One region of the Advenella sp. EE-W14 genome, then DNA from elsewhere that is predicted to be linked to it. Evidence: predicted binding sites of a transcription regulator. Region 1 holds the regulator's gene; each other region holds the start of a gene.

Evidence for each region. The regulator sigma-54, encoded in region 1, starts transcription at its own class of promoters, with help from an activator protein. The targets are predictions, from matches to a motif close to TGGCANGNAANCTGCTTT.
Region 2: the regulator sigma-54 is predicted to act here: its motif matches at 1,032-1,049, upstream of glnA (type I glutamate--ammonia ligase).
Region 3: the regulator sigma-54 is predicted to act here: its motif matches at 2,031-2,048, upstream of folB (dihydroneopterin aldolase).

The regions. Positions count from the first base shown of each region.
Region 1 covers NZ_JAAVNG010000004.1:2,028-5,309, reverse strand. The annotation lists gene bfr (bacterioferritin) at 1-134, opposite strand, end outside; partial or broken gene HCX92_RS00935 ((2Fe-2S)-binding protein) at 365-556, opposite strand; gene rpoN (RNA polymerase factor sigma-54) at 625-2,016, opposite strand; gene HCX92_RS00925 (hypothetical protein) at 2,031-2,594, shown strand; gene leuA (2-isopropylmalate synthase) at 2,869-3,282, shown strand, end outside.
Region 2 covers NZ_JAAVNG010000009.1:94,246-97,527, forward strand. The annotation lists gene hemW (radical SAM family heme chaperone HemW) at 1-913, shown strand, start outside; gene glnA (type I glutamate--ammonia ligase) at 1,103-2,515, shown strand; gene glnL (nitrogen regulation protein NR(II)) at 2,553-3,282, shown strand, end outside.
Region 3 covers NZ_JAAVNG010000007.1:39,458-42,739, forward strand. The annotation lists gene queF (NADPH-dependent 7-cyano-7-deazaguanine reductase QueF) at 1-675, opposite strand, end outside; gene ttcA (tRNA 2-thiocytidine(32) synthetase TtcA) at 689-1,636, opposite strand; gene folB (dihydroneopterin aldolase) at 1,639-1,998, opposite strand; gene HCX92_RS04320 (NAD(P)/FAD-dependent oxidoreductase) at 2,156-3,118, shown strand; gene HCX92_RS04325 (ABC transporter substrate-binding protein) at 3,115-3,282, opposite strand, start outside.

The sequences.
Region 1 (3,282 bases):
TATTCATGCTTGCCCAACACATTAAAGCCCCAGTTTTTCAACATGCGGGCATGCAGGAAATACTGATTAATCGCCGTTAACTCATTGGTCAATTGCTTGTTCAGGTATTTAAGAACCTCTTTATCGCCTTTCATAACCCTTCCTTTTTCAAGTTTGCTCAATGGGATTCCGGTATGCAAAAACAACACCGCCCCCAGGCTTCCATTATATATTGGAAGCGGTTACGAAACAGATTTACCAAAATGAATACGACATAAGCTTCCTTTTCCTGAGCAAAAGGAAGCTTATGCGAAAACACCGGATTTTTCCAATACGTTGCCTACCAGAGTGCCGTGGACACAAGTGCCTTGCGGCTGCGTGACTCGCTCACATACTCTTGATTTGCTGCATTAGAGGCTGAATCTTTCGGAAGATATTCGCTGGCAGTCTGGGCACAGCAACCACAGCACGATGCAACACCTAACTCGGTCTGTAAATCACCAAGGGTTGACGCTCCGTTATTGACTGCCTCAATAACGGTTTTTTCTGTGATGGCATTACAAATACAAATATACATGCGAATCATTATCATCTATTTTTATTTTTTTCGCAATATTTTTTCCCTGTTTTTCTTAAAAAAAACAGTCAGCCTTTCAGAAGAGCCTGAGCTTTTCTTCTGGAAGCCGGTGCAATACCAATGGCTTCACGATATTTAGCCACTGTTCTGCGGGCGATTAACAAACCATCCGCCATCAACAAATCACACAACTTACTGTCGGACAAAGGTTTTTTGGCATCTTCAGCCTCGACCAGCGCCTTGATTTTCAACTGAATCGACTTGGCCGAGGTATGCTCACCAGACTCGGTGGCTACACCCGATCCAAAAAAATATTTCAGTTCAAATACCCCATGCGGAGTGGCGATGAATTTTTGCGTGGTGGCCCGGGATACGGTTGACTCATGAATCTCCAGCTCCTGTGCCACTTCTTTTAAGGTAAGAGGTTGTACGGCAGACACACCTTCTTCAAGAAAGGCTGTTTGATATTTCATGATGACTCGGGAAACATCCAGAATGGTGCTGAAACGGTGATTGACCTGTTTTAAAAAACCCTTTGCATGACTTAGCTGTTCACTCAGACTGCTTTCCTGCTTTTTACCCAGGGTCCTGATCATGCTTTCATATTCGGCATTAATCCGAACCTTTGGCAAAATCCCCTGATTAAGGGATAAAACCCATTCATGATTGATTTTTCTCACCAACACATCAGGTACCGCATAATCGGCTGCAGGCGTGCTCCAGGCTTTACCTGGCCGTGGATCAAGCCCCTGAATCAAACCATGGGCCTGGCGAATCAGGGTAATATCGGCACCGGTGACCGCTTGCAAGGCAGCCATATCGGCCGCTGCCAGCGCATCCAGGGCATTGGCGCAAATTTTTTTGGCGCAGGCCAATACTTTGCCATCAGGTTCAGGACTTAACTCACGAGAAAGCTGCAATAACAGGCATTCTGACAGGCTGCGGGCCGCAATACCCGGAGGATCGAACGACTGCAACAAACGCAACGCCACCGTCAGCTCCTCTATGGTTACCTCATGCTCAGCCTCAAAAAATCCGGCCACCTCTTCCAGCGGTGTATGCAGATAGCCATTTTCGTCCAGTTCATCAATCAGGACATCAACCAGAAGCATATCACGCTCCATGGCATGGGTTGTCCCCAACTGACTGCGCAAATACGCTTCCAGGCTCACACTGGTTGCGGTTTCAGGATAGAAATCATCATCCTCGGAATTGGCAGCGGCAGGTTTACGCTGATCCCAATCCTGTTGTAAAACCTCAGCATAAGACAGCTCGGAATTTGGTGTTTCAGACGATATCTGGTTATCATCTACTAACTCCAGCATCGGATTGTCCTGAATGGCGCGCATCAGCTCAACCTGGAAATCCAGACCGGAAAACTGCAACAATCGCAATGACTGTTGCAACTGAGGGGTCATGACCAATTGCTGGCCCGTTTTTAACTCTAACGCCTGACGCATATTAAAAATTCTTTATGAAACAAAAAAAACCAGCGGCTTATAAAAATGATACCGCAGTACTCAGCAAAACCCTCCTGACGTTGGCAATGCCACAAATTATTTTACGTAGCACGGTCATTGCCTTTTCGGTACTTGTCTGGATTTTCCTTGCCCGCAAAATCATTGATTTTGGCAAAAAACAGGATTACGCCGGACTGGAAGCCTTCAGCGATCAACTGGTTACCTACCTGAACAGTATAAACAATTATATTTGGTGGGGCCTGGTTCTGCTAGGCAGCCTTATCCTTTATATAATCTTAAGCAGCTGGCTAAGTGGAAGCATCAGACGTGCCGGTGAACACTGTCCTCCCCCACGAAAAATCAACCCGCTTATCAATCAGCTTTCTCCGGAAGGCAAGGAAGTGCTGGCCTGGGCCTGGAGTGATCGCACAGAACCCATCAAATTCATCACTTTAAAAGAAACCCTCAGTGAATTACGTAGCGGACGTGTTTACAAACTGGCTCAAGTCAAAGAACAACAAATACTCCTGCAACACAATTTTATTCCTGAGCTTGGCCAAAACGAAAAAATCTCTTGACTTTACCCCCCTTTCATGCTCATAATAAAGTCATTATGAAAACGCAAACTTTCAATCCCTCTCAAATTACTACAAGTTGCAACGGCGGCTTGTTGGTTTGCGCACTCTCTTCTCTTCTACTACTAGCGCTCGGTTGCCGAGCCTAGAGCATTCGTGGCAGTTCGGCAGCCCTGTATTAGCCACCCGGATTTTTATTAAATTGTAATATCCCGGGCCAACAAACAGGCAAACGCCAGTTCCAGCACCGGGATTCATATCAAACAGGTGCATTATGATGCTTTCCAACCCAGCAAAAAAATACGTTCCCTTCAAACCGTTCGTCAAGGATTTTTCCGAACGTACATGGCCCAGCAAAACCATTACCGCTCCTCCAATCTGGATGAGCACCGACCTGCGTGATGGCAACCAGTCTCTTATCGAGCCCATGAGCGTTGAGCGTAAATTGCGCTTTTTCAAACAGTTGGTGGCCATTGGCTTCAAAGAAATTGAGGTTGGGTTTCCTTCCGCATCACAAACCGATTTCGACTTTGTGCGCACTCTGATTGAGAAAAACCTGATTCCCGATGACGTCACCATTATTGTCCTGACCCAGGCCCGTCAAGACCTGATCGAACGGACTGCCGAGGCAGCCGCTGGTGCAAAAACCGCCATGATTCACCTGTACAACGCCTGTGCGCCCGCTTTCCGC
Region 2 (3,282 bases), on a different contig from region 1:
GCGCCTAATGGCCATGCTGCGCAATTATTTAAATCTCTGGCCCGATACCGAAGTCACCCTGGAAGCCAATCCGGGCACGGCAGAGGCTTTGCGTTTCAAACAGTATGCAGAATCCGGTATTAATCGCATTTCATTGGGCATACAAAGTTTTGATGATAGGGCTTTGGGCATTTTGGGGCGTATTCATGACAGCAGCCAGGCCATTGAAGCGATTGAAATGGCCCAAAAGGCGGTGAGTCGCATCAATCTTGACTTGATGTATGCTTTGCCAGGTCAAACGCTGGCGTCTTGTCAGAAGGAGATAGAAACCGCCTTGTCTTTTGGCACCGAGCATTTGTCTTTGTACCACTTGACCATGGAGCCTAATACCGTTTTTGCCAAGTATCCACCCTCCGATCTGCCCGATGACGATACCAGTGCCGCCTTGCAGGACATGCTGATAGAGCTGACGGCTTTGCATGGGTTGGAACAGTACGAGGTTTCGGCTTATGCGCGACCCGGTGCAAGGGCAAAACATAATGTGAATTACTGGGAGTTTGGCGATTACATTGGCATTGGTCCCGGTGCGCATGGCAAGCTCAGTTTTCATGATCGTATTGTGCGAACTGCCAAAGTACGTAACCCCGAGTCCTGGATGGAAAAGGCCGTATTACATGATGGTTCTCATCTGGCTGAAGAACGTGAACTGCAAAGCAGTGATTTGCCATTTGAATTCATGCTTAATGCACTTCGATTGAAAGAGGGGGTGCCCGTATCCCGTTACGAAGAGCGCACCAGTCTTTCTTTGGCAGGTATTAGCCGACCGCTGGAAGAGGCACTTAAAAAGGGTCTGTTAGATGCCGATCCCATGCGCATCAAGGCGTCACCGCTTGGCTGGCGTTTTCTGAATGATTTACAAGGTTTGTTTTTATAATGCACCATACTGGCGCGTTTTATTTTAAGCGCACCAATCGGGTGCAAAATAATTCATGATTGCCGCACCAAAATGCAGCAATCATGACCATAGTGACAGATTTTCGTGCAAAAATAGTTGGCATGATTATTGCTTTACTTATATCGAACGGCCTGAATGGCTTGCTATTACGCTTTTCCTGGAGAAAACATGACAACCCCACAAGATATTCTGAAGTTGATGAGTGAACGTGAAGTCACTTTTGTTGATTTTCGTTTTACCGATACGCTTGGTAAAGAACATCACATGACTGTTCCTTCCAAAATGGTTGATGAAGACAAGTTTGAGTCAGGCCAGGCCTTTGATGGTTCTTCCATTGCCGGCTGGAAAGGAATTGAAGCATCGGATATGTTGCTGATTCCCGATGCCAATACAGCCCGTCTTGATCCGTTCCGTGAAGAACCCACCCTGATTCTGACTTGTGATGTGGTTGAGCCTTCCGATCTGAAAGGCTATGATCGTGATCCCCGCTCCCTGGCCAAACGCGCCGAAGCCTATCTGAAAGCCAGTGGCTTGGGCGATACCGCTTATTTTGGTCCGGAACCTGAATTTTTCGTGTTTGATGGCATTACCTGGTCTGATGACATGTCCGGCTGTTCATACAAAATCAAATCTGATGAGGCTTACTGGTCTCGCAGTGAAGATTCCGAGCAGGGCAATCATGGTCATCGTCCTCGCGTTAAAGGCGGTTATGTGCCTGTTTCACCCGTGGATTCTTTTGCTGACATGCGTTCTGAAATGTGTCTTTTGCTGGAGCAGCAAGGTGTGCCGGTGGAAATCCATCACCATGAAGTGGCCGGTGCCGGTCAGCTTGAAATTGGTACTAAATTCAGCACCCTGGTAGAGCGTGCCGACTGGAACCAGATCCTTAAATATACCGTTCATAACGTTGCCCACGTTTATGGTAAAACCGCAACCTTCATGCCCAAACCAGTCGTAGGTGATAACGGTTCTGGCATGCACGTTCACCAGTCTATCTGGAAAGATGGTCAAAACTTGTTTGCCGGTAATGGTTACGCAGGTCTGTCCGAGTTTGCCCTGTACTACATTGGCGGTATCATCAAGCATGCACGTGCTTTGAATGCGATTACCAATCCAGGCACCAACTCGTACAAACGTCTGGTTCCTCACTTCGAGGCACCGGTCAAACTGGCATACTCCGCACGTAACCGTTCGGCTTCCATCCGTATTCCTTATGTGGGCAATCCCAAGGCCCGTCGTGTAGAGGCCCGTTTCCCCGATCCTTTGGCCAATCCTTACCTGGCGTTTTCTGCCCTGATGATGGCAGGCCTGGACGGTGTTCAAAACAAGATCCACCCTGGTGATCCTGCAGATAAAAACCTGTACGATCTGCCACCGGAAGAGGATAAAAAAATTCCAACCGTGGCCGCGTCACTGGAAGAAGCTTTGGAAGCCCTGGATGCAGATCGTGAGTTCCTGACACGGGGTGGAGTGTTCAGCAATGAAATGCTGGATGCCTATCTGGAATTGAAAATGCAGGAAGTGACTCGTTTGCGCATGACTACGCACCCTGTTGAGTATGATTTGTATTATTCGCTGTAATTCAACGATAGTAAACAGGCCATGACAGGAGAAGTTGATGAACAAAAACGGATCTTTTCCTGTCACCCTTCAGGATTGCAAGGCGCTTGATCTGCTGGCAACTACTGTTTTCATGTTAGACCAGGATGGTCTGATTCGGTGGGTAAATAATGCCGGTCAACATCTGTTAAAGCGTTCAAGCCGATCTTTGGAGGGTATGGCTGTCAAGAACCTGTTTGAGGATGTTCGTGCATTTGAACATGCCTTTGAAGCCATTTTACATGAGGAGTTCAGCTCATTTGGCTTGATGGGGTGCATTATCCAAAACCTGGGTCAGGAAAAATTGCTGGTGAGTGCGACCATGCAACGACTTGAACAGCAGGCCTGGAGTGTGATTCTCGAGGTGCGTGAAATTGAACAGCACACACTGGCCGAGCGTAATGAACGCCTGATTAAAGAGCTTGAAATTCATCAGGAAACTTTCCGTAATCTGGGTCACGAAGTCAAAAACCCGCTGGGAGGGCTAAGAGGGGCCGCACAACTGCTTGAAATGGAATTGTCTGATCCTGCCTTGCAGGAGTACACACGGGTCATTATTGCCGAGGCGGATCGTTTGCAGGAACTGGTTGATCGCTTGATCAGGCCAGGGCAAACTAACCTGAACCTATCCCTGATTAATATTCATGAGGTTTGTGAGCGTGTGCACGCCTTGCTGAAAGCCGAGTATCGTGACCAGATCACGATTGCACGTGATTACGATGCGTCGGTTCCTGACATGAATGCGGATA
Region 3 (3,282 bases), on a different contig from region 1:
ACATTGTTCATGAAAACCGTCATGATTGCGGTAAGAAATAATGTATTCCAGCAGGCTGGCATGGTTGATGGCAGGACCTTCATAACTGATTTGCAGACTGCCCCAGTCGGGCTGCCGGGTAACAGGGCAGTTGGATTTCAGCAGGTTGGAAACCAGGGTTTCATGCACGATGGTGTCGGTATCGCATTGCAACAGGCTGGCATCGGGTTCATATTTTTCGGGAGTGACATCCAGTTCGTCAATTAGTATCCCGTCCAGGTTTTCTATGGTTTGTTGAGAAAAATCGGTGGGCTCGATAAGCTGGATTGAAACCGGTGCTCCGCTGGCCACGGACAAGTCTGTCTGCAGGCAGGCCAACAGGTTTTCGCTTGTGTTCAGCCGGGTCTGGTTGAATGAATTCAAATAAAGTTTAAAAGATTTTGATTCAATGATGTTGGGGGCGGCCGCATCAAAACTGAAGCGGGCCATGGCCACCTGCGGCTTGCCCTTTGGATTAAGCCAGGAAAGCTCATAGGCATTCCAGATGTCGGCCCCGTACCAGGCAGGGTGTGGCTGCAAGGACAGTTGAGATCGGCCAATGGTGCGGGCAATGGGGAAAAGGAGGGACGGATCGTATTGATCCGGGTATTGCGTTTCTTTTCCCAAAGGGGCCTGATTAAGTTCACGGTTGATCATGGCAGGCGAACAATTAAGATTGAGGTTGCATGAAAATGGTTTTATGGCGCGAGACCGACTGGATTGGGTCATCAGGCAATTCGGTTGCGGGCTCAAGATCCGGGAAAATTTCCGCATCAAAGGCCTTGTCGCCGTTTTCATCGGCCAGTCCGCTTGGCTTGAGACCAACAAAATCAAACAGCTGGCGGTCCATTAAATGCGAGGGTGCCACCGCAGACAGGGATTTGAAGATATTCCATACTTTTTTGGGGCTTTCTTTTTCCCAGGCACGGATCATCTGGTTGATTTCCTGGCGTTTCAGGTTTTCCTGGGAACCGCACAGATTACATGGAATGATGGGGAATTGCTTCATCTCGGCATAGGCAATCAGGTCTTTTTCCGCAATATAGGCAAGTGGCCTGATAACCGTATGCCTGCCATCGTCTGACACCAGTTTGGGGGGCATGGTTTTAAGTTTTGCCGCATAAAACAGGTTCAGGAAGAAGGTGGCCAGAATATCGTCCCGATGGTGACCCAAGGCAATTTTTGTTGCACCCAGTTCATCGGCAACACGATATAAAATACCGCGCCGCAGGCGTGAACAAAGTGAGCAGGTTGTTTTTCCTTCAGGAATAAGACGCTTGACGATGGAATAGGTATCCTGATTTTCAATATGAAAGGGAACACCTATCTTTGTCAGGTATTCGGGCAAAATATGTTCGGGAAAGCCGGGCTGTTTCTGGTCCAGGTTGACGGCCATAATGTCGAACTTGACCGGTGCGCGCTTTTGCAAGGTCATGAGAATATCCAGCATGCCGTATGAGTCTTTGCCTCCTGAAAGGCAAACCATGACTTTGTCGCCATCTTCAATCATGTTGTAATCAACAATAGCGGTACCGGCTTCACGGATAACACGTTTGCTCAGCTTATTGTTTTCAATGCGGATTTTTTCGGCCGCAGCGCTACGATGCTCGTTACTCATGTTTATCGTCCAGTAACAACTTCAATGCCAACCGCATCACAATCGGCGAAAGCCATGGGTTTGCTGATCCTGAGCCTGACTTTTTGAACCTCGGGGAAATCTTTCAGCAAACGATTGGCAATCATTTCGCCCAGTGACTCCACCAGGTGCACGTGGGCACGGGTACATTCTTCAATAATGGCTTCCCGCAGCTTGCGATAGTCAAGAACACTGCTGATATCGTTGTCATTCAGTTGTCTGGGTACATGAATGTCTATTTCTGCATCAATATGCAGGGGCTGGGTGGCACGCAGCTCATGTTCAAGAATGCCAATGCGGGCATCAAGGGCAAGACGGGAGAAGAATATACGACGAGTTGACATAGAATTAAGGTTAATATGTAGAGACAAAGAAGAAAGCGTTTTCTTTGCAATTTATCAAGGGCTTAATTGTAGTGGTTATCTCATTTGAAGAGGCTGCAATAAGGTTTTCAAGGTAAAGAAAATCATTGATTTTTCATGGAAAAAAGGATTTGGCTGCATGCAACCGGTTGTTTATGATGCGATTGTGATTGGTGCAGGCCCGGCAGGTGCTTCATGTGCTGTCTGGCTTGCCCATTTGGGCTTTTCTCCGTTAATTCTTGATGGCTCTGAACAGGTTGGGGGGCTGACGGCGCATAACCCCTTTGAAGATGCCTGGAATGTCACCGCTCCTGGCCTGACCGGCGAAGAAGTGGCGGTGCAGATCAAGCGCAGTCTGGATGGCGCCAGGGTCCCTGTGCTTTTGAAAATGCGGGTCGACAGGGTAGAGATCATTGATGCCCCTGATCAGATTAATGCCTTGCTCAAAAAGGAGGGCAAGCACGATAAGCCGGTCTGTCCAAGACTGTTTCGCGTGTTCTTTGACGGGCATTCCCTGGTGTCGCGTTTTGTGGTGGTGGCCAGTGGCGTTACCTCCCGCTTTCCGCAAGAGCTGGCCAATCAAAAATATGACCATGTCCTGGTGGGGCCTGGCAGGCACATTTCCAACTATGAGTTTGCCAACAAGCGGGTGGCCGTCTTGGGAGGCGGTGATAACGCTTTTGAAAACGCCATTTTTGCACAAAAAAGAGGAGCTTTGTCGGTGGATATTTATGCCCGTCATATCCGGGCGCAAAGACAATGGTTTGAATCCCTGTCACGAAAGCGGATTCATACCGGTGAGTATGTGTTTGATCCGCTGACCCGAACCGTTAACGGACACAGGTATGATGTGGTGATGGTTTTTTATGGCTGGCAGGCTCAGCTCAATGGCCTGGAAAGCCTGGGTCTTTCGTGCAGTGAAAAAGGCTATGTCAACACCCATGTGCATACTGCAGAAACCAATGTGTCCGGGGTGTATGCCATTGGTGAAGTCGCCAACCGGCACCATCCCTGCATTATCACCTCCATGGCTGATGGGGTGGTGGCGGCCAAGGCCATCCAGTACAGGCTGGAACAGGAAGAGCTTGAACTGGTGAGTTAGGGCTGCAGACGGGAGCGGGCCTGGTCGATGGCCTGGCAAAGTCCGGGCAGGGCACGAATCAGGCGATCTGTCGGACGAAATAAAATATCCGGATGTTGGGTAACGATTGCCTGACGGGCAAATGAAAACCCTTTGTCATTGAAAAAGTCCCGTATTTCGTCGGC